3 regions of the Halomonas sabkhae genome follow, and region 2 is predicted to be linked to each of the others. Evidence: riboswitches for the same ligand, from Rfam matches in the RefSeq annotation. Region 2 holds a riboswitch; each other region holds the start of a gene.
What was found. Region 2 has a riboswitch for thiamine pyrophosphate ahead of QWY79_RS05025 (SLC5/6 family protein). Riboswitches for the same ligand answer to the same signal wherever they lie in the genome.

Region 1 (10,105 bases), on a different contig from region 2:
ACGAGCTGGCGCTGTATGCCAGGCGCGAACAGGGCTCCATCGACGCCGTGATGGCCGCGCTGAGTGATGCTGGATAGCCTGGCATGGCTGAATAGTCTCTCACCCCTCGAGGGCGGGGTCGCGCTGCTGCTGATCGGACTCTCGACCCTGACCTCGATGCTCAGTGCCTCCATGGGTGTGGGCGGCGGCACCCTGCTGATCATGACCATGGCCCAGGTCATGCCCGGGGTGGCGCTGGTACCGGTGCACGGCATGGTGCAGCTGGGCTCCAATGCCGGTCGTACCCTGATGACCTGGCGCCATCTCAACTGGCCGATTCTGGGTGCCTTCGTGCCCGGCGTCATCGCCGGCGCCGGGCTGGCCAGCCTGTTGCTGGTGCGTCTGCCCGCCGGCGTGCTGGAGCTCTCCATCGCCGGCTTCGTGCTCTTCACTCTCTGGGGACCGGGGCTGCCCAAACGTAGCCTGGGGCGCGCGGGCACCGCCCTGGCCGGTGCCGTGACGACCTTCCTGTCCAGCTTCGTCGGCGCCAGTGGCCCGCTGGTGGCCGCCTTCATCAAGCAGCATGGCGGCGCGCGGCAAACCACGGTGGCCACCTTTGCGGCCTGCATGACCCTGCAGCACCTGACCAAGGCCTTTGTCTTCGGCATGGCCGGCTTCATCTTTCATGACTGGCTGGCCCTGATGGCCATGATGATCGCCGCCGGTGTGGTCGGCACCTGGCTGGGCCTGCGCCTGCTCGGGCGGCTCACGGAGCATCGTTTCGATGGCCTGTTCCGCTGGTGCATGACCCTGCTGGCGCTGCGCCTGATCTGGCTGGGCGTACAGCGCCTCGGCCTGATCGGTGCTGGAGCATGATAATCCGCCCCGAAAGCGCAATTTTGCCAGCAATGTCGTGAAAAAGGCTGAATAATAGGGGCTTGTCCCCTGTACAGGGCGGCGATCTGGTTCATAATGCAGCATGTGCAGCAGACGTCACAACGCTAGAGGAAGAGCCCATGGGGCGCATAACGACACGGCGATGGTGCTTCGCCTTGACCCTGTTTTTCATCGCGACATTGCTGGCCAGCACCGCTCAAGCGCAGAACCCGCGCTACGCGGGGATCGTGGTCGATACCGAAACCAGCGAGATTCTCTACGCCGAGAATGCCGATGAGCCGCGGTATCCCGCTTCCCTGACGAAGATGATGACCCTTTACATGCTGTTCGAGTCGCTGGATGAAGGCCGCATGACCCTCGACCAGCGCCTGCCGGTGTCGTCCACGGCATCGAAGATGCCGGCCACCAAGTTGTGGCTGAAACCGGGCAGCAGCATCGAGGTGGAAACGGCGATCAAGTCCCTGATCGTGCGTTCCGCCAATGACGTCGCGGTTGTGGTGGCCGAGGCGCTGGGCGGCAGCGAGGAACACTTTGCGCGCATGATGACCTCCCGGGCACGCGAACTGGGCATGCAGGATACGACCTTCCGCAATGCCTCCGGCCTGCCCGATGACCGCCAGGTCACCACGGCGCGCGACATGGCCATGCTGGCGCGTCGTCTGATGCTCGACTTCCCCCAGTATTACCCCTACTTCTCGAAGACCCGCTTCACCTGGCGCGGCAAGACGGTGACCGGCCATAACAACCTGCTCGACACCTATCCCGGTGCCGATGGCCTCAAGACAGGCTTCATCCGCGCCTCCGGCTTCAATGTGGCGACCTCGGCCAAGCGTAACGGGCGGCGCATGCTGTCGGTGGTCATGGGCGGTTACTCCTCGTCCTCGCGGGATGAGCACATGACCGACCTGCTCAATCGAGGCTTCATGCGCTCGTCGCTGGATAACGGCCGTGGCTTCCTGGCCAATACCCGCATCGCCAACGACTACCTGCTGCCCCGCAGCGAGCGTCCCATGCCGTCTTCCGGCGGCATGATGGCCAGCCGCGGCAACTCGGTGGCCTCTCTGCCGGCATCGCGCTCGTCCTCGCCATCCGCGGCCGGCGCGAATGCCGGGTCGGTCAGCGCCCCGTCGAGTGACGAAGCCATCGTCGCGGAGACGCGCCAGACCGGCATGGGAGACGCCGGTTCGACGCCCCGGCAGGAGCAGCCCGCCGCGTCGACATCATCCACATCCGGCCCGGTGGTGGCGTCCATCGACGAGTCATCCGGCAACGCCTCGGCCAGTAGCGCTGCGTCCAGTGCCGCCTCCTCGAGTAGCGTGGCCTCCAGCACCACCGCATCCGAGGCGAACGCCTCGACGCCCGAGCCGGGGCCGGTCGTGTCCTCCGCAACGTCCGATGCAGAGGCGTCCGCGTCGGCTGCCGGCGAGTCCGATCCGATTCGCGATCTGTCCGAGCAGCAGGACCAGCCGGCTGCCTCGGGGAGCTGGGGCGTGCAGGTCGGCGCCTTCAGCGACTCGGACAACGCGCGTCGCCTCGCGGCGCGGGCCGCCGAACGCCTGACCTCCGAACTGGCCGATGCCCGTGTAGCCGTGCCGCACGTGGCCGAGGCCGGCGTCTATCGGGCCCGCCTGGTGGACATGGGCGAGAGCCAGGCGCGCAGTGCCTGCCGTCGCCTGCAGGCTCAGGGGATGGACTGCATGGTGGTGCAGGCATCGTTCTGATTCAGGCTTGAGACCAAGGGCGGGGTTGCCGCGTCCTGCCCGAGTCGTTAGCGTCAAGGTGGTAGCCCGTTACCGGGCCCAGGCTATTCAGCACCCCATCGGCCCTGCCGGTGGGGTGTTTCATTGCGACGGCACAGCGACGAGGAGAGGTCATGTCGTCATCGTTCAAGGGCATCCTGTGCATGTGCGGCGGCGTGCTGTGCCTGGCACTCGGCGATGCCATTACCAAGTGGCTGGGCGAGACGCACTCGCCGCTGCAGATCATCTTCTTTCGCACCCTGGTGTCGCTGCCGCTGATCGCCCTGATCGCGCGGTTCAGCGGCGGGCTGCGCAAGCTCAGGACGCGTCGGCCGGGGGGCCACCTGCTGCGCGGGCTGGTCTTCACCGGCACCATGGTCTGCTTCATGTGGGGGCTGACGCTGCTGCCGCTGGCCGAGACCACGGCCATCGCCTTCGCCGCGCCCTTGTTCGTCAATCTGCTCTCGGTGCCGCTGCTGGGTGAGCGGGTCGATCGCACGACACTGCTGGCGACGCTGGTCGGCTTTGCCGGCGTACTGGTGGTGGTCCGTCCCGGCGGAGAGAGCTTCCAGCCGGCGGCCCTGATCGTGATCGGGGCGGCGATCTGCTATGCGCTGACCATGATCACCGCGCGGCGTTACGGTGATCGCGAGCACCTCTGGGCCATGGTCTTCTACACCACTCTGGTGCCGATGCTGGTGTCGGCGGCGACCCTGCCCTGGGTCTGGCAGATGCCGGCGCCGATCCACTGGCCGTTCTTCCTGCTGGCCGGAGTGCTGGGGGTGGGCGCCATGATCGGGCTGACCCTGGCCTTCCGTTACGCCCCCGCGGCGCTGGCCGCACCCTTCGACTACACGGCACTGCTGTGGGCCGTGCTGCTGGGCTGGTGGATCTGGGACGAAGTGCCGGACCTGTGGGTGCTGGTGGGCGGCTCGCTGATCATCCTCAGTGGCCTGGCGATCGCCTACCATGAGCGGCGCGTGGCGTTGAATCGGCGCCCCACGGCCTGAGATCGCTACTCAGCAGGTCTGGCCGAAGTACGGAAAGGCGCGCGCCGCGGCTTGCGGGTCGGGTGTGCCGCAGATGGCCGAGATCACGGCCATGCCGTTGACGCCCGCGCGCTGCACGGCCGCGGCGTGCTCGGCCTTGAGACCGCCGATGGCCACCGTGGGCAGTGGGCTGGCGCCGGCCAGGGCGGCCAGCCCGTCGAAACCGAGCGGGGCCGCGTGGTCCTGCTTGCTGGGCGTGGCAAACACCGGCCCCAGCCCCAGATAGTCGAGCCGCGTCGTATCGACCCTGGCCAGCTGGTCATGGGTCTGCACCGAAAGGCCTAGAATGGCTTCCGGCCCCAGGGCGGCGCGGGCTTCATGGACCTCGCCGTCGTCCTGGCCGATATGCAGGCCATCGGCGCCACTGGCCAGGGCGACCTCCAACCGATCATTGATCAACAGCGGCACGCCGCTACCCGCCAGGGCAGCCTTGAGGCGTCGGGCCACCGGAATCAGCTCGGCATCGCCGGCCTGCTTGTCGCGCAGCTGCACCAGGGTCACGCCGCCTGCCACGGCGGCGAGGACGGTGTCTTCCAGGCCGCGCTCGGCGCACAGTTCGGGGTCGGTGACCAGATAGAGCGAGAGATCAAGGCGCATCGTAGAGCTCCACTCGGGCCTGGCGGTTCAGGGTCTCGGGGTCGAGTCGATACACGGCGTCGATGAAGGCGACGCTGAAGCTGCCGGGGCCCTGCGCCTCTTCGCCGGCCAGGCGGCCGGCCTCGGCATAGCTGGCGAGTGCCGCCACACAGGCCTCGAAGGGATCCTCGGCCACCGCCAGGTATGCGCCTACCACGCCGCTCAGGGCACAGCCCAGGGTGGTGACCAGCGGCATCAGGGCATGCCCGCCGGCGATACGTGCCAGGCGCCGACCGTCGGTCACCAGGTCCGTTTCGCCGGTCACGGCGACGACCCCACCGGTGCGCTGTGCCAGCGTCACGGCGGCACTCTCGGCATCGTCGCTGGTGTCGGTACTGTCGACGCCTTGGCCACCACTGCCCTGATTCGCCAGTGACAGGATTTCCGAGGCATTGCCGCGTATGACGGTCGGCGAAAGCGCCAGCAGACGCTGGCCGGCATCACGGCGCAGCGCCGTGGCGCCCACCGCGACGGGATCGAGTACCCAGGGAGTGCCAGCCTCATTGGCGGCGCGGGCGGCGTCCTCCATGGCATCCACCCAGTGCGGCGACAGGGTGCCGATGTTCAGGGTCACGGCCCCGGCCAGGCGCGCAAACTCGGCGACTTCTTCGCGGGCATGGGCCATGGCCGGCGAGGCGCCCAGCGCCAGCAGCACATTGGCCATGGTATTCATGGCGACATGATTGGTGATGTTGTGCACCAGCGGGCGGGCCTGGCGCATGCGGCGCAGGTGGCTGGCGAGATCGATGCTGTGCATGGCAACTCCCGGGCGAGGGGAGGTGCCAGCGAGGCAGGGCCGGCACGACTCCCTCCGCCGGCATTATCCGGGTCAGGTGGTGAGGGTGCATCTCAGCCGGTCGGCATCGCCGCCGGCGCCCCTGTCGTCAGGCTTTTACTATCCGCGGTGGCGCCGCATCTGTAAAGAGGCGGCAGTGGCATCGGCCACCGCCGCCGGGCGATCAAGAGCGCTTGGGCTGCTTGACCACACGCAGATACGGCTTCTGCTCGTCCCAGCCTTGTGGGAAGAGCTTCTGCGCCTCCTCGTTGCTGACTGCCGGTACGATGATGCAGTCATCGCCATCCTGCCAGTTCACTGGTGTGGCCAGCTTGTGCTCGTCGGTGAGCTGCAGGCTGTCCAGCACGCGCAGCACTTCGGCGAAGTTGCGACCGGTGCTGGCCGGATAGGTGATGGTCAGGCGGACCTTCTTGTTCGGATCGATGATGAAGACGCTACGCACCGTCAGGGTGTCGTTGGCGTTGGGGTGGATCATGCCGTACAGGTCGCTGACCTTGCGATCACCATCCGCGAGCAGCGGGAAGTTCAGGCCCTGGCCCTGGGTGTCCTGAATATCGCCGGCCCACTTTTCATGGTCTTCCAGCGGGTCGACGGACAGGCCGATGGCCCTGGTGTTGCGCTTGTCGAATTCCGGCTTGAGCCGCGAGACCTCACCCAGCTCGGTGGTGCACACCGGGGTGAAATCCTTGGGATGCGAGAACAGGATGACCCAGTTGTCCCCGGCCCACTCATGGAAGTTGATGGTGCCAGCCGTGCTTTCCTGCGTGAAATCTGGTGCGATATCGCCGAGTTGCAATGACATGTCAGGCTCCTCTGGGTTGAGTTGATGGCATCGCCCACGCGCTGCCGTATCGACGGCCTCAGCATTACATGGGGGCAATGGGTTGGGGAAACAACCTGTGGTGATATGGTTAGCACGAGCTTCGAGCTTCGAGCTTCGAGCTTCGAGATACGAGCTTCGAGCCGTCCTGTGCATGGATATGCACCGTGGCATCAATCCGGCTCCCAGCCGCTCGTCCCTCGCTACTCGATACTCGCCATGTGCCTGGGCAAGCACCGCGCATTATCTCGACTCCCAACTGCTCGCAGCTCGTTTCTCGTGACTCGGCCAAATCAAGGTGCCGGCGCGGCGGCGCCGAGAAACCGCTCCTGCCAATAATCCAGCCCCAGCGGGGTGGTGGTCACCTGGCGCCCGCGCCCCGGGGCATGAATCATCCGATTGTTGCCCAGGTAGATGCCGACGTGGCTGGCATCGCCGCCGCCGCTGGTGTCGAAGAACAACAGATCCCCCGGGCGGGCGGTGTCGATGGGCGGCAGGCGGTCGAACTGCTGACTGGAGGTGCGCGGCACGCTGATGCCGGCGCGGGCGTAAGTCAGCTGAACCAGCCCCGAGCAGTCCAGGCCGCTGAGGGTATCGCCGCCATAGCGATAGGGTGTGCCGAGTGCCTGACGGGCTTCCGCCAGGATCATGGTGCGTTCCATGGAAAGGCCGCCCGCGTCGCGGGTGGCCAGGTCCGGCCCGGCGCAACCGGCCAGCCACAGCAACAGCATCAACGCCAGTGGCCAGCGCGGCAGGCAGGGGCGAGCAGGGTTGGGGCAGGCTGACATGCGGGGCTCCCGAGGCACTGGGCAAGGATGTGGGCATCACTCGCCAAGCCTAACCCCTGGCGGCCCTCACTGGAAGGCGATACGCGTGCCGTGCGTCAGGCGCTCTTCCGGTGTCATGGCGTGTCCGGGCACCCCGATCATCTCGTCACCGCACTGGTCATCCCAGGTGAGCACGCCATGCGTTAGTCCCGCCTCGCCCAGCAGCTCACGGATCTGCCCGGTACCCAGGTAGGTGCAGGTCCTGCCTTCCTTGTCGGAGAGCGTGGATACTCCGCCGGCATGGTGGAAGCGCACGGTGTAGATGCCATCCTGGGACTCGACTTCCACGATCGGCGCAAAGCCGTGAGAAACGGCACGGACCAGCTGCTTGTAGGTGATATGGTCACCCAGTGTCGCGTCGGTGGTCATGATGACCCCCTTGGTAGCGGTGTACTACTTGAATGTAGATTCCCCCTGCGATGACTGCCATGCCGAGACGGGTGGAAATCCGCGGGCCGCGCCCCCATGCAAGGGGGTACACCTTTGCACGACCTTATTTGCGACCAGACAAGGAGCATGACATGAGCTTTCAGGGCGAACAGCATCCCGGCGTGCAGGCCCCGGCCAGCGAGACCCGGGGATTCCGCTTGAACCACACCATGCTGCGCGTCAAGGATCCGCAGACCGCGCTCGAGTTCTACTCGCGCGTCTTCGGCATGCAGGTCCTGCGCAAGCTGGATTTCGAGGAAATGGGCTTCTCGCTCTACTTCCTGGCCAGGCTGGAAGAGGGCGATGCAGTACCCGAGGATGCTGCCCAGCGCAGCGTCTGGACCTTCAGTCAGAAAGGCCTGCTGGAGCTGACGCATAACTGGGGCACCGAAGACCAGGCCGACTTCGCCTACCACGACGGCAACGCCGAGCCGCAGGGCTTCGGTCATATCTGCTTCTCGGTGCCTGACCTGGACGCCGCCCAGGCCTGGTTCGACGCCAATGACGTCGAGTTCATCAAGCGCGCCGATCAGGGCAAGATGCCGGATGTGATCTTCGTCAAGGACGCCGATGGCTACTGGATCGAGGTCGTCGAGGCCGAGCGCATGGCCAGCAAGGGCGATTAACATCGCCTACGAGCTACGAGCTACGAGCTACGAGCTACGAGCTACGAGCTACGAGCTACGAGCTACGAGCCGCGAGTGCGGCCAGGTGTCGTAGGGCAATGGATTGAGCTTGCCTTGCGTCGAGTGCAGCACCATGCACGTTGCGGCCAACAAAGCGATGCGCAAGCGTTGCTGGCCGGCGTCCTCACAGCGCCTCAGTGCTCATGACCATGATCGTGGTCGTGATCATGATCGCCATGCTCGTGTTCATCTTCATGGGATGCATCGGCGGGGGCCGTGTCCTGCCCCAGGGCCTCGTGCAGCACGCGGGCGTTGTGACGCAGCATGCCGATATAGGTGCTGGCCTCGCCTTCGTCCGACAGGGCGCCGGAGTAGAGGGTGCCGGCCACCGGACGGCCGGTCTCCTCGGCCAGCTGGTCGATGATGGCCGGACTGGTCATGTTCTCGTGAAACAGCGCCTGCACATTGTTGGCCTTGATGACGTCGATCAGCTCGGCCATGTGCGCCGCGCTGGGTTCCGACGCCGTGGTCAGCCCGGCCGGTGACAGAAACTCGACATCATAGGCCTGGGCGAAATAGCTGAAGGAATCATGCCCGGTGATCACGCTGGTGGTGTCGGGCAGGGCGGCCATCTGGTCGCGAATGTCGGCATCCAGCGCCTCCAGTTCGGCCAGGTAGGCCTCGGCACGCTGGCGATAGGCCGCCTCGTGCGCCGGGTCCGCCTCGATCAACCCATCGCGGATGTTTTCGACATAGATCTTGCCGAGAACCGGGTCCAGCCAGGCGTGCGGATCCTCGCCGCCATGATCGTGCTGGTGATCATGGGCCGCATGCGAGTGGCTGGCCTGCTCGTGCTCGGCGTGATCATGCCCGGAGTGGTCGTGCTCGGCGTGATCGCCATGGTCGTGTGCCGCCTGGCTACCATCCTCCGCGGACTCGGCCGCCCCGGGGCCACTGATGCCGTCGGTGGCGACGACCCGGGTACCCGCGTAGTCGCCGGACTCCAGCAGGCGCTCCATCCAGCCCTCGAAGTGCATGCCGTTGAAGACCACCAGGTCCGCCTCGGTCAGTTGGCGGGCGTCGTCGGGGCGCGGCGAGTAGACGTGGGCATCGCCATTGGCGCCGACCAGCGAGGTGACGTCGACATGCTCGCCGCCCACCTGCTCGACCATATCGGCGAGAATGCTGAAGCTGGCGACCACCTGCACGCGCTCGGCGGCCAGCACGGAGGGCATGGCCAGCAGGGCGGCAAGGCCGGTGACGAGGCTGGCGCGGCGTGTGAAGCGATGAGCGGATGGCATGCGTGAGCTCCCTTCGAGTCAGTCAGTGGATGGCGTGTTCAGCGGCGCGGCGCGCAACCGGTGCCGGGCAACCAGGCTGTTGTGTCGGCCGAACAGCGCCGAGAGGACATACGCCAGGCCGGCTGTCAGGATGATGGCCGGGCCGGACGGCAGACTGAGGTGGAACGACAGCAACAGGCCGCCCAGGTTGGCGACCAGCGCGATGACGATGGCCAGGGCAATCAGGCCTTCCAGCCGCTGGCTCCAGAAGCGCGCCGTGGTCGCCGGCAGCATCATCAGGCCCACGGCCATCAGCGTGCCCAGGGTCTGGAAGCCGGCGGTCAGGTTGAGCACCACCAGGCCCAGGAAGACGCCATGCACCAGGCCGCCGCGCACGCCCTGGCCGCGCAGGAACAGCGGGTCCAGACACTCGACCACCAGCGCCCGGAAGATGATCGCCAGCATTAGCACGATCAGCGTGGCGATGCCGACGATCAGCAGCAGCGCCGTGGTATCCACCGCCAGCACCGAGCCGAACAGCACATGGGTCAGGTCCACGCTGCTGCCGCCCAGCGAGACCAGCATCACCCCGGCGGCCAGCGAGATCAAAAAGAAGCTCGCCATGGCCGAGTCCTCGCGGTGCCCGGTCATCTGCGAGACGCTGCCCGCCAGCACCGCCACCACCAGGCCGGAGAGAATCCCGCCGAGGCTCATGATCGGCAGCGAGAACCCGGCGAACAGAAAGCCCAGTGCGATGCCCGGCAGGATGGCGTGGGACATGGCATCGCCGATCAGGCTCATGCCGCGCAGCATCAGGAACACGCCCAGCGGCGGGGCCGCCAGCGACAGGGCCAGGCCTGCCACCGCGGCGCGGTTCATGAAGCCGTATTCGAAGGGCGCGAGCAGCCAGGCGTCAAGCAGTGCCAGCATGGTGAATATCCGAAAAATCAATGGGCAGGCGGGGAGCCCGGGCCGGTTGCCCGGTGTGATGATCGAGCAGCGCTTCGGTGCCGACCCAGCGACCATG
Region 2 (10,105 bases):
GCCAGCCGGACCATGGCGGGTCGGGGACGGGAGTCGGCCCCTGAACGTAGAGGCGCGCGCCGAACGCCGGACCCAAAAAAGCCGCCTCGGGGTGGCGAGGCGGCTTGCGGTGGTTTCAGTCCGGCCGGCGGACGCTGTGGCGATCAGCCGAGGTCGAAGCGGTCGGCGTTCATGACCTTGTTCCAGGCGGCGACGAAGTCCCTGACGAACTTCTGCTTGGCATCGTCCTGGGCATAGACTTCGCTCAGCGCCCGCAGCTGAGCATTGGCACCGAATACCAGATCGATCCGGGTGGCGGTCCACTTGACCTCGCCGGTCTTGCGGTCGCGGCCCTCAAAGACGTCTTCTTCGTCGGAGACCGCCTGCCAGTCGGTTGCCATGTCGGTCAGGTTGACGAAGTAGTCGTTGGTCAGGCTGCCGGGGCGGTCCGTCAGGATGCCGTGCTTGACGTCACCGTAGTTGGCGCCCAACGCGCGCATGCCGCCCATCAGCACTGTCATCTCGGGGGCGCTGAGGCCCAGCAGCTGGGCGCGGTCGAGCATCATTTCCTCGTCGCGAATGGCGAACCTGGTGCGGCGATAATTGCGGAAGGCATCGGCCTCGGGACGCAGCACCTCGAAGGAGTCGGCATCGGTCTGTGCATCGGTGGCGTCGGTGCGACCCGGCGAGAAGGGCACTTCGATGTCGTGACCGGCCTCGCGGGCGGCCTTCTCGATGGCGGCGCCGCCGCCGAGCACGATCAGGTCGGCCAGCGAGATGCGCTTGTTGCCGGCCTGCGCAGCATTGAAGTCGTCCTGAATGCCTTCGAGGGTCTCGAGCACCTTGGCCAGCTGCTGCGGCTGGTTGACCTCCCAGTCCTTCTGCGGCGCCAGGCGGATGCGGGCGCCGTTGGCGCCGCCGCGCATGTCGGAGCCACGGAAGGTGCTGGCGGAGGACCAGGCGGTATAGACCAGCTCGCTGACCGTGAGGCCGGACCCCAGCAGCTTGCGCTTGAGTTCCGCGACATCCTGGGCATCGACCAGGTCATGATCCACGGGCGGTACCGGGTCCTGCCAGATCAGGTCTTCACTGGGCACTTCGGGGCCCAGGTAGCGGTCCTTGGGGCCCATGTCGCGGTGCGTCAGCTTGAACCAGGCCCGGGCGAAGGCATCGGCGAAGGCTTCCGGATTTTCGTGGAAACGCCGCGAGATCTTCTCGTAGGCCGGGTCGTAACGCAGCGACAGGTCGGTGACCAGCATGGTCGGCGCGCGACGCGGGGAGTCGGGCTCGGGCCCGGGCATTTCATCGCCCCGCGCGTCCTTGGCGATGAACTGGTAGGCGCCGGCCGGGCTCTTGGTCAGCTCCCATTCATAGCCGAAGAGGTTGTCGAAGAAGTAGTTGCTCCACTGGGTGGGGGTCTGGGACCAGATGACCTCGGGACCGCCGCCCATGGTGTCTTCGCCCATGCCCTTGCCGTGACGGCTCTTCCAGCCCAGTCCCATCTGTTCGATGGGCGCGGCTTCCGGTTCGGCCTCGACCTGCTCCTCGGTGCCCGCGCCATGGGTCTTGCCGAAGGTGTGGCCGCCGGCGATCAGGGCCACGGTCTCTTCGTCGTCCATGGCCATGCGCGAGAAGGTTTCGCGGATGTCGTGGGCGGCCTTGACCGGGTCGGGCTCGCCTTCGGGGCCCTCGGGGTTCACATAGATCAGGCCCATGTGGGTGGCGCCCAGCGGATTCTCGAGCTCCCGCTCCTGCTTGTCGACGATGCGCTCGTCACTGCCGAGCCATTCCTTTTCGGCGCCCCAGTAGATGTCGTCCTCGGGTTCCCAGGTGTCCTCGCGGCCGCCGGCGAAGCCGAAGGTCTTGAGCCCCATGGATTCCAGAGCCACATTGCCGGCCAGGACATAGAGGTCGGCCCAGGAGATTTTGTTACCGTACTTCTGCTTGATCGGCCAGAGCAGGCGACGCGCCTTGTCGAGGTTGACGTTGTCGGGCCAGCTGTTGAGCGGCGCGAAGCGTTGCTGGCCGCCACCGGCCCCGCCACGGCCATCACCCATGCGGTAGGTGCCGGCGCTGTGCCAGGCCATGCGAATCATCAGGCCGCCATAGTGGCCGAAGTCGGCCGGCCACCAGTCCTGGGAGTCGGTCATCAGTCGGGTGAGGTCCTGCTTGACCGCGGCAAGATCGAGTTTCTTGAATTCCTCGGCGTAGTTGAAGTCTTCACCCAGCGGGTTGGAGCTGCCGGTGTGCTGATGAAGGATGCCGATGTTGAGCTGGTTGGGCCACCAGTCACGATTTTCCGTGCCCTGGCCCCGAACATTGGTATTACTGCCGTGCATGACGGGGCACTGACCGGCGGCCCCGCTGTTGTGATGTTCGCTCATGGTGTATCTCCTCGATTGCTGACGGTCCTGGATGTGACGCCGCAGTTAAAGAACCTGCTGCCGGAAACCGGGGCTTTCCCGAGGAAATCGCGGTTTCCGCAGCGTGTCTTTTCATTATTAATTTATGCCGTGTTGCCGGGACGTGACCAACTGCCTTTGCCAACCATCGTGATAGTGACGTTTTATGGCGCTGGGGCGGTGCCGGCTCGACGCTCACCCGAGACGGGCGGACGCGGTACCGACTATTGGCGCGTTGTGGCGCGACACGCCGTCTGGCTAGACTCGACGTCATCAGGGGCCTGTCAGAGCGCGGCGTGATACGCCGCCTGACGAGCCCTGGCGCGTTTTCCCCTCGTTACAGGAGCATGCTCATGTCCGTGCGCGAGATCCCGATGTATATCGATGGCCAGGCTTTCCTCTCTCAGAGTCAGGATAAGCGCGATGTGGTCAATCCGGCTACCCAGGAAGTGGTGGCCCGTGTGCCTTTCTGCTCGGTGGAGGACGTCGACCGCGCCGTGGCCAGTGCCCGGCAGGCCTTCAGGAGCTGGCGCAAGGTGCCGCTGGCCCGACGTCAGCGCATCATGCTCGAGCTGCAGGCGTTGATTCGCGAGCACAGCGAGGAGCTGGCCGCGCTGATCACCGAGGAGCACGGCAAGACGCTGCCGGATGCCGCCGGCGAGGTGGGGCGTGGCCTGGAAGTGGTCGAACATGCCTGCTCCATCACCTCCCTGCAGCTTGGCGAGCTGGCCGAGAATGCCGCCAGCGAGGTGGATGTCTATACGCTCAACCAGCCGTTGGGCGTCGGTGCCGGCATCACGGCGTTCAACTTCCCGATCATGTTGCCCTGTTTCATGTTCCCGCTGGCCATCGCCACCGGCAATACCTTCGTGCTCAAGCCGTCCGAGCAGGACCCGGGTGCCACCATGCGGCTGGTCGAGCTGGCGCATGAGGCGGGGGTGCCGCCGGGCGTGCTGAATGTGGTGCATGGTGGGCCTGAGGTCGCCAATCGGCTGTGTGACCATCCGGACATCAAGGCGATGTCGTTCATCGGCTCGACCCATGTCGGCACCCAGCTGTATCGGCGTGCCAGCGAGGCCGGCAAACGCGTCCAGGCGATGATGGGCGCCAAGAACCATTGTGTCGTCATGCCGGATGCCAATCGCAGCCAGGCCATCAACAACCTGCTGGGTTCGGCCTTCGGCGCCGCCGGGCAGCGCTGCATGGCCAACTCGGTGGTGGTGTTGGTGGGCGAGGCCCGCGAGTGGCTGGCGGATCTGGCCGAGGGCGCGCGCCGCATGGTGGTAGGGCCCGGCACCCAGCGCGATGCCGACCTCGGGCCTCTGGTTTCGCCGGCGGCCAAGGCACGGGTGGAGGAACTGATTGGCGTGGGTGAGCGCGAAGGAGCCACGCTGCTGGTCGATGGTCGCGGCTGCCAGGTGGACGGGTATCCGGATGGCAACTTCGTCGGCCCGACACTGTTCAGCGATGTCACGCCGGAGATGACGATCTATCGCGAGGAGGTCTTCGGCCCGGTACTCTGTGTGGTGGCGGTCGAGACGCTGGATGAGGCCATCGACTTCATCAATGCCAACCCCAATGGCAACGGTACCTCGATCTTCACCAACTCCGGCTGGGTCGCGCGGCGCTTCGAGTCCGACATCGACGTCGGCCAGGTGGGCATCAATGTGCCGATTCCGGTGCCGGTGGCCTATTTCAGTTTCACCGGCTCGCGAGGGTCGAAGCTGGGCGACATGGGCCCCAACGGCAAGCAGGCCGTTGCCTTCTGGACGCAGACCAAGACCGTTACCGCCCGCTGGTTCGAGCCCGAAAACGTTTCCAGCGGCATCAACAGCACCATATCGCTGAGTTGATTCGGCGCGTCATGATTCGTCAGCCAAGAGAGGTTGCATGCAGGATTCGTTATCGAAGCTGGGCCACAAGGGCACACCGGAACTCGGGCCGTCATTGCTGGGCGGGGTGAGCCTGCCGGCGGCGGTGCTGCATGAGGCGGCGCTGGCGCATAACCTGGCGTGGATGCAGCGTTTTGCCGAGTCGCATGGCGCCCGGCTGGCACCACACGGCAAGACCACCATGACGCCGGCGCTGTTCCGTCGCCAGCTCGAGGCGGGGGCCTGGGGCATCACCCTGGCCACCGCGCCACAGTGCCGCGCAGCCTTTGCCAGTGGCGTCGTGCGCGTACTGATGGCCAACCAACTGGTGGGCCAGGCCAACATGGCAATCATCGCCGAATTGCTCGAGGCGGGCGCTGACTTCCATTGCGTGGTCGATAGTGAGGACAACGCCCGGGAACTCGGGCACTTTTTCGCCAAACGCAACCTGACGCTCAAGGTGCTGATCGAGCTGGGCGTCGCGGGCGGCCGTACCGGCTGCCGCTCCGTGGAGGCGGTCAGGGAACTGGCGCGGGTCGTCGATGCCGAGCCGGGCCTGGCCCTGGCCGGCATGGAGGGCTACGAGGGCGTGGTGCATGCCGAGGATCCGGTACCGGCGATTCGCGATTATGCCACGCGGCTGGTCGAGGCGGCGCGTTGCCTCGACGACGAGGGGCGGTTCGCCGTGGACCTGCCCATTATCACCGCGTCGGGGTCGGCCTGGTACGACCTGATCGCCGAGGCCTTCGATACGGCCGAGCTGCGTCGACGCTTCACGCCGGTGATTCGTCCCGGCTGCTATGTGGTGCATGATCACGGCATCTACCGCCAGGCCCAGCAGGGTGTGCTGTCACGCCGCCCCGATCTGCACGCAGGCCTGCGCCCGGCGCTCGAGGTCTTTGCTCAGGTGCAGTCCCTGCCGGAACCGGGATTGGCCATCGTGGCGCTGGGCAAGCGCGATATCGGCGCCGATCAGTTGCCCGAACCATTGCGCCGCTATCGGGAAGGCGGCGCGGTGGACGAGGTGCTGAGCGTCGACGGCTGGGAGATCACCAGGCTGATGGACCAGCATGCCTTCATCCGCCTGCCGGACTCGGCCGATGATGTGCGCATCGGCGATGTGGTGGCCTTTGGCGCCTCGCACCCCTGCCTGACCTTCGACAAGTGGCGGCGGATCTGCCGGGTCGATGAGCGGCTGGACGTCACGGAGGTCATGGACACCGCTTTCTGAGCACCAAAAAAAGGCCATGACGTCCCGGTCATGGCCATATCAAGGGAAGGTACTGCGCTTTCTTCGCCAGAGGTTGGTGTTGATGAGTGAATACCTCGCTGATGGATCAAGTGGGGGTCTCGTTGACCCTGTGTCTACTGCCGCGTTGATGATGATGTCTCATGCTCCAGATGGAATCGGGTGAGGCAAATCAGCGGTAGGTCAGTCGCATGTAACCCGGTGATTGCTGCAGGTACTGCATGATCTGGCCTTCCCCGCCTGTCAGGCGCTCACCGTCCAGTGTGTGCCAGCTTTGTTCAGCCGTGCTGGTTGCCGAAACCTCTCGAGATACACCCTGCTCACTGATGTAGCACTCTGTGCGCGGCAGCGAGTTGGTGGTCTGCATCTGCGTTTCGCAGCCCGGCTCTGAAATAGCACCCTGAAACCTGATAGTGCTGCCTGCGGCGATGGCCTGTGTCGTGATCATCAAGCCTGCCACCAGGCAGGTACCAGCTGCCATCCACATCGAGCGACCGAAATGTGCCTTCCGCTGGTGTTTCAGTTTGCCTTGCTCAATGCGCTCGGCAGCTTCAGGGCCTTCGCTGGCCGTAGCGACCTTGTGTTGGCGATGGCGAATGAGGGTAGTCATTTTGACCTCCCATGAAGCTTGGGCATTGAATACAGCTCCTGTGTGAATCTCTCCTGAGCTGTGTCTATTAACAATAGTTCATTTAGAGTATGACACAAGTAGTAATAAATGGTTTTATTGTGCTAATTCGATGATGGCGTGATTTGTGGATTATAATCATGCTTTTATGAGATGAGATGAGGTGATTGGAGAGGAGGGAGCCCTGGGGTCGCCGCAGGGCTTGCTGTACCGGGTCCGGCATCCGCGGGCCGATGGACGGGAACCAGAGTTAGCATCGGGCCGATGATGTGGCATCATGGGCACGCGTTGACGGCGGGTTCGCCATGTCATGGCCTATCCGCTCAGCGACTCACAATTCAATTCACTGTCGCCAGGGGAGCCCCACCCGCTACACCGGGGCTGAGAGAGCGTCCGACGCTGACCCTGGAACCTGATCCGGTTTGTACCGGCGGAGGAAGTGCGACATGCCTTACCTGACGTCAGCCGTGCTGGGCGCGGCTCTGTTGTGTTTTGCCTTTCTGGGCCTGCGGGCCCGCCGGGCCGAAGGCCCCCTCGATGACTATGTGACGGCGCGTAACTCCCAGAGTGCGCGCTCGTTGGGTGTTTCCTTTCTGGCCTCCGGCATGGGGGCCTGGATTCTCTTCGCCCCGCCCGAGATCGGCGCCATGGTGGGCCCCCTGGCGCTGCTCGGTTATGCGCTGGGGTCGGCCCTGCCGCTGGTGGTGCTCAGTCTGTATGGGCCGATGATCCGGCGCTACCTGCCCGAGGGGCGGAGCATCGGCGAGTTTGCCGAAGCCTGTTATGGCGCCGGGGTGCGCCGCTGGGTCACCCTGGTGTCGATTCTCTACATGGGCTGTTTCCTGGCCGCCGAGTTGACCGCCATCGGTGCCATTGCGTCGCTGCTCTCCGAAGTGCCGTCGAGCGCCGTGGTCATCGGGGTGGCCCTCGTTACCCTGACCTATACGGCGGTCGGCGGGCTGCGTGCCAGCCTGGCCACGGATAGTTGGCAGGGCTGGTTGCTGCTGGCGTTACTGATCCTGGTGACGGGGGTCGTGCTCTGGGTGCTGCCGCCCATGCCCGAGCAGGCATCCCTGCCGCAGACACCGCCGATGGATGCCCTCGCGGTGGCCCTGACCCTGGTTATCGCCGTGACCTCCGCCGAGCTCTTTCATCAGGGCTACTGGCAGCGCGTCTGGGCCGCCGAGGACCAGCGTGCCCTGGGCCGTGGCGCCCTGTTGGGTGGTGTCGGGGTGCTGTTGGTCATCATGGCCATCGGCGGCCTGGGCATGCTCGCGGTCATGCATGGGTTGTCGCTCGGTGAACCGCCCATGCCGTTCTTTGCCCTGCTGTCCGAAGCGCCGGGCTGGCTGGCCATTCCGGCGCTGGTGCTGGCCGTGACGCTGGTCGCCTCGAGTGTGGACACCCTGCAGACGGCCATTGCCTCGTTGGTGGTGGCCGGTTCCGGCCGCAGCGGCCTGTCCGTCGGCGCGGCGCGTCTGGTGACCGTGGGCCTGATGTTGCCAGTGGTGGTCATTGCGTTGCAGGAGCTTTCGGTACTGCGCCTGTTCCTGATTGCCGATCTGTTGTGCGCGGCGACCATCGTGCCGGTGCTGCTCGGCGTCTGGCGACGCATGGGCTCGCTGGCGGCAATGGTCGGCGGCATGGCGGGTCTGGTGGGTGCTGTCGTGCCCGGTTGGTGGGCCCAGGGCAGCCTGCTGGCAGGCATTCAGGCGGCGAGCTTTCCGGGCGGCATTCCGGCGCTCGCGCCCTTTGTCGGGGCCCTGCTGGCGTCGGCGCTGGTCAGCGTGGCCATCGCCATGGCCTGGCCGGCTCCGCGTGCTTCCCTGACAAGCGACGGAGGCGATGCATGAGTAGTATTGCCGAATGGACGCAGTGGGCCGAGCGTCAGGCGTCGCCGCGCCTGACTGAGTGGTTGCGGGAAGTCAGTGAGCCGGACTGGTCGCGGACCGTGCACCACCCGTTATTCGATGCGCTGGCCGCCAGGCGACTGACAGACCAGAAATTCGCCGCCTACATGGTGCAGGACTATGGCTTCGTCGACCCCTTTACCGCTTTGCTCGGACAGGCGATCGGTCACGCTCCCGGTATGCAGGATCGGGTCGTGCTCGGGCAGTTCATGGGCATGCTGACCAGTGACGAGAACAGCACCTTCCAGCGTACCTTCGAGGCCTACGGTGTGTCGGCCGAGGCCGAGTACCTGCCGGCCACGCGTGATTTTCGACAGCTGTTGAAGGATACCGCCCTGCATCAGGAGGGCGCTCGGAGTACGCGCTATGCCGAAATGCTGGCCGTGTTGGTGGTCACCGAGTGGCTGTACCTGGAGTGGGCCACGCGTGTCGAGCGCTCGGAGGGGCTTCAGCCGTTGATGGAAGAGTGGATCGACCTGCATGACAATCCTGATTTCCGAACCTTCGTTGCCTGGTTGCGGCGGCGCCTGGAGGAAGAAATGTCCCGGCTGGAGGATGAGGCGTTCGCGGGTGTGGTAAAACGTTTTCGCGAAACGGTGGCTTGTGAGCGCGCTTTTCACGATGCCGTTTATCACGCTGACTGAAGTGGCGGCGCGCTGTATGGCCTGATCGGCGGCATCGGTGCGCGGCAAATGCGCTGTTTACGGGTTGCCAGGCCGACCGCGGACAGTCACCCTTTAAAGCCTGACTAGCAATCCGAAAAGGGCCTCAGCATGAGCAATACTCCAAGTGATCCACGCCGCCGGCATTCCGCCCCGGTGGTCGATGGTGTCGGCAAGTCGGCCAGTCGCGCGATGCTGCGCGCGGTTGGCTTTTCCGATGAAGACTTCACCAAGCCCCAGGTCGGGGTGGCCTCGACCTGGAGCCAGGTGACGCCGTGCAACAGCCATATTGCCGAGCTGGCGGAGCAAGCCAGCCAAGGCGCCGATGCCGCCGGTGGCAAGGGCGTGATCTTCAACACCATCACCATTTCCGATGGCATCGCCAACGGGACCGAGGGCATGAAGTATTCCCTGGTGTCGCGGGAACTGATCGCTGACTCCATCGAAGCCGTGGCGGGCTGCGAAGGGTTCGACGGCGTGGTGGCCCTGGGCGGCTGCGACAAGAACATGCCGGGCTGCGTGATGGGACTGGCGCGTCTGAATCGCCCGGGTGTCTTCGTCTATGGCGGCACCATCATGCCCGGTGCCAACCATACCGATCTGGTGTCGGTGTTCGAGGCCATGGGAGCGCACAGCCGCGGCGACATGGACCTGATCGACGTCAAGCAGATCGAGGAAACGGCGATTCCCGGTCCCGGTTCCTGCGGCGGCATGTACACCGCCAACACCATGGCCTCGGCGATCGAGGCGCTGGGCATGAGCCTGCCGGGCAGTTCGGCGCAGAATGCCATCTCGGACGACAAGCGGGCGGACAGCCACGCGGCCGGCGAGGCGGTGCTGAACCTGCTCGACAAGGACATCAAACCGTCGGACATCATGACCCGCGAGGCCTTCGAGAACGCCATCACGGTGGTCATCGCGCTCGGTGGCTCGACCAATGCCGTGCTGCACCTGATCGCCATGGCCGACACCATCGGTGTGTCGCTGAGTCTCGAGGACTTCACCGAGATCGGCCGCCGGGTGCCGGTACTCGCGGACCTGCGCCCCAGTGGCCATTACATGATGAGCGAGCTGGTCGCCATCGGCGGCATCCTGCCGTTGATGAAGATGTTGCTCGAGGCCGGCATGCTGCATGGCGACTGCCTGACGGTGACCGGCAGGACCCTGGCCGAGAACCTGGCGGACGTGGCGCCGTATCCGGATGACCAGTCGATCATCGCGCCGCTCGACGCCCCGCTCAAGAACGAGAGCCACCTGCGCATTCTCTACGGCAATCTGGCGCCGGAAGGGGCCGTGGCCAAGATCACCGGCAAGGAAGGCACCCACTTCACCGGCACGGCGAGGGTGTTCGGCTCCGAGGAGGAGGCGCAGGCGCGCATCAATGACGGCGTGGTGGTCGCCGGC
Region 3 (10,105 bases), on a different contig from region 2:
TCCTGGCGCTGCTGGGCTGACTCTCCTGCCCCCGAGCCGGCGTCGAGACAAGCGCTGGCTCGGCTGTGACGACTCCGGACCAATAAGCGGAACGGGCAACCCTGGGTTGCCCGTTCGCGTTCGGCGTCATGCTCGGCTCAACGGGTCTTGATCATTCCGGGGGCGGAGTGCCTGCAGCATCCGGCGCCGGGGCGACTTGCGCCAGGGCACGCTGCAGAGGCTCCAGGGTGGCGTCGATGTCCGTCAGCTTGTCGATGCCGAACAGGCCGATACGCAGGCTTCTGAAGTGCTCGCCTTCACCGCACATCAGGGGAATGCCGGGGGTCACCTGAACTCCCAGTTCGGCGAGCCTGTCGACCAGCTCCGCATCAGGGGTGTAACGGGTCACCACCGTCGGTGCCCGATAGGCTTCGGCGGCCACTGACTTGAAACCGTGTTCGTCGAGCATCGCCTGTACGCGACGCCCCAGCTCGAACTGCTGATCACGCAGCTTGTCGACGCCATACGCTTCGATTTCCGCCATGCTATCGCGCAGCTGGCGCAGGCCGTCGGTGGGCAGGCTGGCATGATAGGCATGCTCGCCGGCCTCGAAGGTTTCCATGACCGTCAGCCACTGGCGCAGGTCGCAGGCAAAGCTGGTGCTGCGGGTTTCATCGATGATCTCGCGTGCCAGGCGCGACAGCATGACCATGCCGCAGCAGGGCGTACTGCTCCAGCCACCCTGAGGCGTACTGAGCAGGACATCGACGCCGATATCCAGCATGTCCACCCAGGCCGCGCCCGAAGCACTGCTGTCGAGAATGAACAGGCCGTTTTCTTCGTGAATGGCTTCGGCGATGCGCCGCATGTATTCATCGGGCAGAAGGATACCCGACGAGGCATCGACATGAGGGGCGAAGACGATATCCGGCTGCTGGTCGCGAATCGCCTCGATGACCTCTTCGATACGCGGCGGGGCAAAGGGGGATACGGGATCATCCTCGTCCTCGCGGGCCGCCCGGCGAACATTGCGGTCCGCCGGGATACGGCCCTGGTCGAGCATCTGGCTCCAGCGATAGCTGGAGTCCCCGGTGCGGATCACCAGGCAGCGCCGCTCGCTGGCGAACTGGCGTGCCACGGCTTCCATGCCGAAGGTCCCGCTGCCGGGCACGATGACCGCCGAATGCGCGCGATAGACGCGCTTCAGGGTGGCGGCGATGTCGCTCATCACCTGCTGAAAGTGCGGCGACATGGGGTTGAGAGCACGATCCGCGTTGACCACCGAGTATTCGAGCAGTCCATTCGGGTCGGCAGTGGATAACAAGCCGGCCATTATCTTCTCCGTCGTCGTGGGGAGCGTGTTGATGCCTTGAGGATATGCTCATTCACGTCGCTAGACCAGCCCCGCCCTCGGTCGCACTATCCTGTATGGGAGACCAGGAGCCCGATGGCGGAGGCGTGCACCTGGATGGTGCGCAGCGACGTACCGTGGAGCGCTGCCACGGCGCTTCATGGTGCAGGCACCGGCCAGCCCCGGGGATAAATGGGCGGCTGGTGTGAAGTTGGCACGCGGCCTGCAAGGGAAACCCCATATCCATGACACACGCCAGGTATTGCCATGTCGTCTACCGTCACCGCGCCCGATGCGCCGCGCTTGTTGTTCAGTGATCTGGATGGCTCGCTGCTGGATCACGATACCTATGCCTGGTCGCCGGCGGCTGCTTGGCTGACGCGTCTGGCGAGTCTCGGTGTGCCGGTGATTCCGGTGACCAGCAAGACGCGCAGCGAGCTGCTCGGCCTGAGGCGTGAACTCGGGCTCGAGGCATCGCCCTTCGTGGCCGAGAACGGGGCCGTGGTGGGCCTGCCCATGACCTGGCGACATGCTTCCCACTCAGCGGATGCCGATGGGCTGGTGGTGCATACCCTGGGTATCGATATCGGCTTCATCCGACAGCGTCTGGCGGTCTGGCGCGAGCGTCTGGGGGCGTATTTCACGCCGATGAGCGAGATGTCTCTGGAGCGCTTGATCGAGGTGACCGGCCTGACCGAGTCGCAGGCGCGCCTGGCCAGGATGCGCGAGGGCAGTGAGCCGCTGATCTGGGAGGATAGCGAAGAAAAGCTCGAGGCCTTCCATCAGGCGCTGAAGGGTGACGGGCTTCGCAGTGTACGGGGCGGCCGCTTCTGGCATGTGACCGGGGAGGCCGACAAGGGCGATGCCGTCATCTGGTTGATCGCGCGTTTTGCGGCGATGCGGGGCGTCCGGCCGCTGACGTTGGCGCTTGGGGATGGGCCCAATGACGTCCGCATGCTGGAAGCCGTCGACAGCGCGGTGGTGATCCCCGCGCGCCATGGCCTCGCGGTCAGGCCGAACCAGTCGGCCCTGTATGTCAGCCGGGCCGTGGGGCCTGTCGGCTGGGCCGAGGGCGTCACGCACTGGTGGGGCAACGAAGGCGTTGCTCCCCTGGAACCTGCCGCCCCGGGAGGGCGTTCCCATGAGTGATTTTCACCAGAACGGTATCATTACCGACTTCCATAACCTGACCCACCGTTCGGTCGATTCGCTGGAAGCCGACCTGGTGCAGTTTGCCCGGCAGCGGCCGATGAGCCTGATTCTGCCGTCCCTGTACAGTGAACTGGAAGGTCCGGCGCTGAACCACATTGTTCAGGAAATTGCCGCCGCGCCCTATCTGGAGGAGGTGGTCATCGGCCTGGATCGGGCCGATGAGGCGCAGTTTCGCCATGCCCGCGAGTTCTTCGCGCGACTTCCCCAGCGGCATCGCATCCTGTGGAATGATGGCCCCAAGCTGACGGCCCTGGATCGCGAGCTGGAGGCGCGCGGACTCTCTCCCCAGGAGCCCGGCAAGGGGCGCAATGTCTGGTACTGCGCCGGCTATGTACAGGCCTCGGCCCGCAGCCAGGTGGTGGCCCTGCATGACTGTGACATCCTGACCTATGATCGCGGCATGCTGGCCCGGCTGTTCTATCCGGTGGCGCATCCGCACTTCAACTATGAATTCTGCAAGGGCTATTACCCGCGTATCGCCGAGGGCAAGCTCAATGGTCGGGTGTCACGTCTGATGGTCACGCCCCTGCTGCGGGCGCTCAAGGTCATCGCCGGCCCCTTGCCGTACCTGGATTACCTGGACAGCTTCCGCTATCCCTTGTCGGGCGAGTTCGCCATGCGCAGTGACGTCCTCGACGGCATCCGCATCCCCGCCGACTGGGGCCTGGAGATCGGTGTGCTGTCCGAGGTGCAGCGCAATCACTCGACCAACCGTCTGTGTCAGGTGGATCTGGCCGATAGCTACGACCACAAGCATCAGCCGGTCTCGGAAGACGATGCCGCGGCCGGTCTCAATCGCATGAGCCTGGATATCGCCAAGGCGCTGTATCGCAAGCTGGCCACCCAGGGGGTGACCTTCAGCGCCGAGGACTTCCGTACCCTCAAGGCAACCTACTACCGTATGGCGCTGGATCTGATCGAGGCCTACGACCACGACGCCACCATGAACGGCCTGACCCTGGACCGTCATGCCGAGGAACAGGCCGTCGAGCTGTTCGCCCGCAACCTGCTCGACGCCGGCTCGGCCTTCCTCGACAACCCTGGGGAACGCCCCTTCATCGCCAGCTGGAACCGCGTGCGCGCCGCCATCCCGGATGTTCTCGAACGCCTGCACGACGCCGTCGAGGGGGATAATGCTTACGGCTGATTCACCAGCCACAGACTCCGGTAGGGGCCGAGTGTTGCTTCGTGGTTCCAGGGGGCCTGGGCGAGCAGGTCGTGCCACTGGCCGTGGGTCAGTTCCGGGAGTTCGAGTGGCTGGGGCCGGTCGGTGACGTTGTGCACGGCGATCAGGCGGCGGCCGTCAGCGGTCGGGCCGCGTTGCAGGGCGATCAGGCTGGGTGGCGTGTCCAGCACCCGCTGCGGTGCATCGGGATGGAAGCAGGGTTCTTGACGCCGCGCATCCAGCATCCGGGTCAGCGACTTGAAGACTTCCCGGGTCGGGGTGGCGGGCGTTTCGAGCAGCCATTCGAGCTCGTCTCGCTGCCAACGGCGGCGATTGATCGAGCGCAGGCGCCCGCTGCGTTCCACGCCTTCCAGGTCGTTGAGGGTCCCCGTCAGGACATGCAGGTAGATCGCCGGAATGCCGCGCAGGCCGAGCATCAGTTGCTGGCTGCACAGGAAGCGGGGCGTCTGCCAGGCATCCGGTCCGCGACGGTTGCCCTTCATGGCGTCGAACCAGGTGATGTTGAGCTCGTAGGGGGCATCCTCCCCGTCGTCGCGGGTGCGCATGCTGGCGTAGCCGCCGAAGCGGTGCATCAGTTCGACCAGGGCATCGATGTCGTGCTGTGGCAGCCAGCCTTCCAGGGGGCGAACGCCGATGCCGTCGTGGCTTGCCGTGAAATTCAGGAAGCTGCAGCCCGGGGGCAGTTCGGGCAGGCTGCGCAGCCAGGCTGCCAGGGTGCCGGCTTCGCCGCAGGTCAGGGTGTGCAGCAGCAGGGGCGGCAGGGGGAACTGATAGACCAGATGCGCCTCGTCAGGGGACGCGTCGCCCGCGTCGGGGGCCGCCAGTCGATCGAGGCCGAAGTAGCTGATGTTTTCCTCGTGGGGCACATTGGTCTCGGTCAGCAGCAGGGCATCGGGGGCGACATGGTCGATGATGGTGCGCAGCAGGCGCACCACCTCGTGGGTCTGGGGCAAATGTATGCAGGACGTACCCACCTGCTTCCAGAGATAGGCGATGGCATCCAGGCGTATCACTCTGGCGCCCTGGTCGAGATAGAACAGCAGGATGCCGATGAACTCCAGCAGCACATCCGGATTGGCGAAGTTCAGGTCGATCTGGTCTTCCGAGAAGGTCGCCCACAGGTGGCGCACCCCGCGCCGGGTCGGCACCTTGACCAGCAATGGCGAGCTGCGCGGCCGCACGACCGCCGAGAGGTCGGTATCCGGGTCCATCTCGATGAAGTAGTCGCGGCCCGGCTGGCTGCCGGTCAGGTAGTCGGTAAACCACAGCGACTCCCGCGAGACGTGGTTGAGTACCAGGTCGACCCCCAGATCGAAGCGCTGGCCCAGGCGTTGGATGTCATCCCAGTCACCGAGCTCGGCATTGACCTCGCGATAGTGAATGACCGAGAAGCCGTCATCGCTGCTCCAGGGGAAGAAGGGCAGGATATGCACGCCGCTCAGGGTGTCGCCCAGGTGGCGGTTCAGGAAGTCCTCGAGCACCTGCAGGGGCGGCATGTCATCGGCGACCAGGCTGTCGCCGTAGCTGATCAGCCACTGGTCACGCTGGCTCCACAGGGGCACAGGGGCTGTGTCCGGCGTCGATCTGGCCGGGGCCTGGTGAGTCAGCAGGGTTTCCAGGCGGCGCAGGACTTCATCGGCCCGCGGGCCATACAGCATCTCCAGATGCTGGTGGGTGCGGCGCCGAAATTGCGCCGCATCGATCGGTGTGGAATGTGATCTGGGCATCATGGCCGCCACTCTCGCGTCAGGAACCGGAACGTCTCATGCAGATAGCATGCCAGCCCACAGGGTGGATGGCATCCGGCACCCACCAACGCTGGTGTCCGAGAGTGGCGACCTAGACCACCGGGGCTTCAAGCGGTCTGGTCGAGGCCCATCTGCCAGAAGTCGATTTCCAGGCGGGTGGCGTCGCGGAAGATCTCCGCCAGTCGAGCGAAACGCGCCGGCGTCACCTCGGCCAGACGGGCGTCGAGCCAGGCGATCTCGTCGCGCATGGCGGCCTGGAAGTCATCACTCGCGTACATGGCGATCCAGGACTCGAAGGGGTTGGCGTCGCCCCGCAGGGTGCTCGGTCGCGCGTTCAACCAGTTGGCGATCTCGCCGTAACCCACCAGGCAGGGCGCCAGCGCCACGTGCAGGTCGAGCAGGTCGCCGCGGCTGCCGGTGTCCAGCACATAGCGCGTGTAGGCCAGGGTAGCGCGGGCTTCGGGCAGTCTGGCCAGGTCCTCCTCGCTGATGCCCCATTCGCGGCAGAATCCCACATGCAGATCGAGCTCGACGTCGAGGATGGTCTTGAGGCCCTCGAAGGCGTGGCGCAGCTCGGCCAGGTCGTGGCTCTTGTAGGCCGCCAGGGCATAGGCGCGCGAGAAGTGAATCAGGAACAGATAGTCCTGTTGCAGGTAGTGACGAAAGGCCTCGGGGGCCAGGTTGCCATCGCCCAGCGAACGCACGAAGTCGTGCTCGATGTAGGCGCGCCAGTCAGTCTGGCAGGCGTCGGTCAGGTCGTGAAATTGGTAACCCATCATGTCTCCGGTGTCGGGATCCGGCATGTGGGCGCAGCGAAACGAGCGGGCAGGACGACCGGTATAGCGGCACCGGGCGCTGCGCTTGATTCCCTACGCCGGTTCACGGGCGACCATGAGTCGCCGCCACCCGGATCAGGTTCCACGGGATCAACGCTGTGCCCCTGAGGGCGAGCGTCATCTCAGCCGGTGTAACCGGCACCCCGTCAAGCGAGAGCCTCTACTCTAACACCTCGTCGAGGCTTGAACAGGGGGGTCAGGGGCCAGTGGCGGACTCCTTCTTGTTACCCGGTGCCAGTGCCCAGTCGCCGGCAAAGGATTGCAACGGCATGGCGCGGCGGTATTCCGCGGGCGGCGGCGTGAGCTCGGCCGCGTCCTCCAACGGGGCCTGACCGGCCAGGTGGCTCAGCACGGCGGGGACCGAAGTCTCGCTGGGCACCAGCAGCAGGCCGCGTCGGCGCAGGCGTCGTCCGATGGTCAGGCTGCTGCTGAAGCGCACCAGGGGCGCGGCGAGCAGCAGGCCCAGCCAGACGGGCGTCAACCACCAGAAGAAGCCGGGGGTGTACCACCAGGTCACGCCTGCCCAGATGGCGCCCACCAGAGTGCCGGGCCAGGTGTAGCGAACGGCGTCCCGCCAGGGCAGGGCGCGCCCCTCGCGGGACTGGGCATTCCAGGCTACGGTACGGCCGCATAGCACCTCCACCACGAAACGGCTGTGAAAGACCATCATCAGGGGCGCGATCAGGATGGCGAACAGGGCTTCCAGGAGGGCGCTGGCGAGCAGTCGGGCGCGCCCGCCGAACGCTGCCGCCGACTGTCGCCAGACCAGGGCCACGCCCAGCACCTTGGGCATCAGCAGCATCGCCAGGGTGCCGCCCAGCAAGGGCATGATGAGGTTGGGCGGAGAGATCGGCCAGTCCGGAAACAGCTGGGCGTCGGAGGTGAAGAAGTTGGGATCGATCAGTGCATGCAGCAGCGCATCGGCGGTGCTGACGACGAGTATCGCCAGCCATACCAGGGAGGACAGGTAGGCCAGGGCACCGCACAGGAAATGCACCCGGCTGACCATGTGCAGGCCGCTGCCGCCCAGCAATCGCAGATGCTGCAGGTTGCCCTGGACCCAGCGGCGATCGCGCTTGGCGTAGTCGAGGATATGGCTCGGCATTTCCTCGAAGCTGCCGCCCAGGTCGGTGCGCATGCGCACTTCCCAGCCCGCGCGGCGCAGCAGGGCGGCCTCGACGAAGTCGTGGCTGAGGATATCGCCGCCCAGCGGAGGCCGGCCGGGCAATTCGGGCAGGCCGCAATGGGCAGTGAACGCCGCGACGCGCAGGATGGCGTTATGACCGAAGTAGTTGGCGGCATCGGATTGCCAGAAGCTCAGGCCGCTGGCCAGCATGGGCGAGTAGACGGCGGCGGCGAACTGGTTGGCGCGTCCGAACAGGCTGTCCTGGCGAACCGGGATGGGCACGGTCTGCAGCAGGCCGAGGTTCGGGTTGGCTTCCATCTGCGCGATCATCTGGTGGATGGTGTCGCCGCTCATCAGGCTGTCGGCATCGAGTACCAGCATGAAGTCGTAATGGGCGCCCCAGCGCTCGCAGAAGTCCCCGAGGTTGCCCGCCTTGCGTCCGGCATTGCTGTCGCGGTGGCGGTAATGCAGCCGGCAGTGGTCGGCCAGTCGCTGTTGCAGGGCCGCCATGACGGCGTGCTCGCGAGCGATGCTGTCGGCATCCGTGCTGTCGCTGAGCACGAAGGCCTCGATGCGTCGCGCGGCGGTCTGTGGCGGCAGGTCACGGCAGGTGGCCTCGAGGCCCGCCGCCACGCGTTCGACATCCTCGTTGTGGACCGGCATGACCAGGGCCGTGATCGAGTGGGCCGTGTCCGGCGGTCGGGGGTCGCAGGCCCGGGCCAGGCTGAGCGGGTCGCGGCGCATGATCGACAGCGCAAAACCGATCAGGCCACTCCAGAAGGCGACCGCAATCCAGCCGAAGGTCACCGTGAACAGCGCCATCACCGCCAGTTCGAGTGGCGTCAGGCCGCCGACATGGAGGATGCGGAACATGGTCCACAGGCCAAGGATCGTGGTTGCGGCCACCAGCAGCGCGAAAATCAGCCGCCGGGTGCGCCGGAAGGGGACAGGAGCCACCATGGCCCGGGACTCAGCGGCGCTCATCGGGATACCAGACATAATTCCAGGTTTCGGTCAGCGGCTGGCCGCGCAGTGTCAGTTTCAATCGCATGTCGGCCGGCGTGCCTTCCTCCGGGGCGAGCCGGAAGCTGGCGCGCCAGGTCTGGCCATCGGGCAATTGCTGTACCCACTGCTGAATGATGTCGCCATTCGAGGTGGTCAGCTGTGACTCGACCGGCTGGTCGGCCTCGAGTCCCTCCAGGGCGGGGCCCCGGAAATCGACGATGAAGAGCCGCTGGCTGGGCGGCGGCGGGTCGTCCTGTCCCGGTAGTGCCGCCCAGCCCTGACGGCTGCGAATGACGTGGCCGAGCTGCTGGTCGGGTAGCGTGGCGCCGAAGGTTTGCAGCCGATAATGATAGCTGCGCGCTTCGCCGGCTTCGAACGGCTCCTGCGGCACCCAGTAGGCGGTGATGTTGTCGTTGGCTTCACTGTCCGAGGGAATCTCGACCAGCTCGACCTGGCCCTCGCCCCAGTCACTCAGTGGCGTGACCCACTGACTGGGGCGTTTTTCGTAGCGTGCCTCGGCATCCAGGTAGCCCTCGAAGTGGCGCGGTCGCTGTACCAGCCCGAAGCCCTTGGGCGAGGTATCCTGAAAACTCGAGATATGCAGTTTTTCGGGGTTGCTCAAGGGTCGCCAGATGCGCTCGCTCTGGCCGGAGTGCAAGGCCAGACCGCTGGAGTCATGCACGCGCAGGCGGTAATCGTCGGCCGGATAGCCGCCCAGACCACCATGCATGAACATGCTGGTCAGTGGCGCCACGCCGAGCTTGTTGACATCCTCGCGGGCGAACAGCCTGGCGTGCGTGTCGACGATCGTCTGACGGCCGGGCTCGATGTCGAAGCGGTAGGCGCCGGTCACCGAGGGACTGTCGAGCAGGGCCATGACGGTCATCCGGGTGGCGTCCGGCTCGGGTTTTACCAGCCAGAATTCGCGAAAGGCAGGAAACTCCTCGCCCTGGGGTTCCGCGGTGTCGATGGCCAGGCCGCGCGTGGACAGCCCGTAGCCCTGGCCGCGGCCGATCATGCGGAAGTAGGACGCGCCCAGGAAGACCATGAACTCGTCGTGGTATTCGCCGCTGTTCAGTGGGTAGTGCAGCCGAAAGCCGGCATGGCCGAGGTCGTCGAAGTCCCGCTCGGCCAGGTGCTCGACCGCGTCGTCATAGCGAAAACGTGACGTATCGAAGGGCAAGGGCCGTGGCTCGCCGTCGGGTTCGACCAGATGAATGTCGACCGGTTGCTCATAGAGAAAACCGGGGTGAAACAACTGCACCTCGAACAGCCCCTGATCGCGCCAGATGGCGTGCTCCTGGCGGAAGCGTATCTGTCGATACTGATCGTAATCCAGCTCGGCCAGCGCTTCCGGGATCTCCGAGTCGGCGTCTTCATAGGGTTCGCTGGCCAGTGTCTCTGCCCGCTTGGCAATGCGGTCGAACAGCTCGTTGTGTGATGAGGCGGCGGCGTCCAGCGCCACCAGGCTTCCCAGCGCCATGGCCAGGATCTGACTGGGCAACTGCATGTTGCGCATCTCCATGGGGTCCCGCCGGCACTTCCCCGCGCAAGCCGGTCCAGGAGGTGGTGAGCATGCCGGAGCGTTGTTGTGGTGTCCCGGATGTCGTGTTGCGGCTCTACACTGTGTCGGGTCCTGCATCACGCCGACCATGGCGCGCC

Region 1: another riboswitch for thiamine pyrophosphate. It lies ahead of thiM (hydroxyethylthiazole kinase); the one in region 2 lies ahead of QWY79_RS05025 (SLC5/6 family protein).
Region 3: another riboswitch for thiamine pyrophosphate. It lies ahead of tenA (thiaminase II); the one in region 2 lies ahead of QWY79_RS05025 (SLC5/6 family protein).

The regions. Positions count from the first base shown of each region.
Region 1 covers NZ_JAUFPM010000012.1:204,672-214,776, reverse strand. The annotation lists gene hglS (2-oxoadipate dioxygenase/decarboxylase HglS) at 1-77, shown strand, start outside; gene QWY79_RS09070 (sulfite exporter TauE/SafE family protein) at 67-855, shown strand; gene QWY79_RS09065 (D-alanyl-D-alanine carboxypeptidase) at 996-2,597, shown strand; gene QWY79_RS09060 (DMT family transporter) at 2,750-3,625, shown strand; gene thiE (thiamine phosphate synthase) at 3,635-4,261, opposite strand; gene thiM (hydroxyethylthiazole kinase) at 4,251-5,057, opposite strand; TPP riboswitch at 5,090-5,190, opposite strand; gene QWY79_RS09045 (peroxiredoxin) at 5,260-5,898, opposite strand; gene QWY79_RS09040 (C40 family peptidase) at 6,210-6,704, opposite strand; gene QWY79_RS09035 (hypothetical protein) at 6,771-7,112, opposite strand; gene gloA (lactoylglutathione lyase) at 7,265-7,798, shown strand; gene QWY79_RS09025 (metal ABC transporter substrate-binding protein) at 7,993-9,099, opposite strand; gene QWY79_RS09020 (metal ABC transporter permease) at 9,118-10,008, opposite strand; gene QWY79_RS09015 (metal ABC transporter ATP-binding protein) at 9,992-10,105, opposite strand, start outside.
Region 2 covers NZ_JAUFPM010000006.1:85,172-95,276, reverse strand. The annotation lists gene QWY79_RS05050 (SulP family inorganic anion transporter) at 1-44, shown strand, start outside; gene katG (catalase/peroxidase HPI) at 144-2,363, opposite strand; gene QWY79_RS05040 (CoA-acylating methylmalonate-semialdehyde dehydrogenase) at 2,735-4,234, shown strand; gene QWY79_RS05035 (amino acid deaminase) at 4,272-5,483, shown strand; gene QWY79_RS05030 (hypothetical protein) at 5,674-6,111, opposite strand; TPP riboswitch at 6,474-6,586, shown strand; gene QWY79_RS05025 (SLC5/6 family protein) at 6,576-7,982, shown strand; gene QWY79_RS05020 (TenA family protein) at 7,979-8,683, shown strand; gene ilvD (dihydroxy-acid dehydratase) at 8,813-10,105, shown strand, end outside.
Region 3 covers NZ_JAUFPM010000017.1:270,295-280,399, forward strand. The annotation lists gene QWY79_RS12040 (Yip1 family protein) at 1-20, shown strand, start outside; gene QWY79_RS12045 (pyridoxal-phosphate-dependent aminotransferase family protein) at 152-1,312, opposite strand; gene QWY79_RS12050 (HAD-IIB family hydrolase) at 1,598-2,479, shown strand; gene QWY79_RS12055 (glycosyltransferase family protein) at 2,472-3,689, shown strand; gene QWY79_RS12060 (sugar phosphorylase) at 3,680-5,455, opposite strand; gene tenA (thiaminase II) at 5,584-6,252, opposite strand; TPP riboswitch at 6,325-6,468, opposite strand; gene mdoH (glucans biosynthesis glucosyltransferase MdoH) at 6,509-8,398, opposite strand; gene QWY79_RS12075 (OpgD/OpgG family glucan biosynthesis protein) at 8,409-9,953, opposite strand.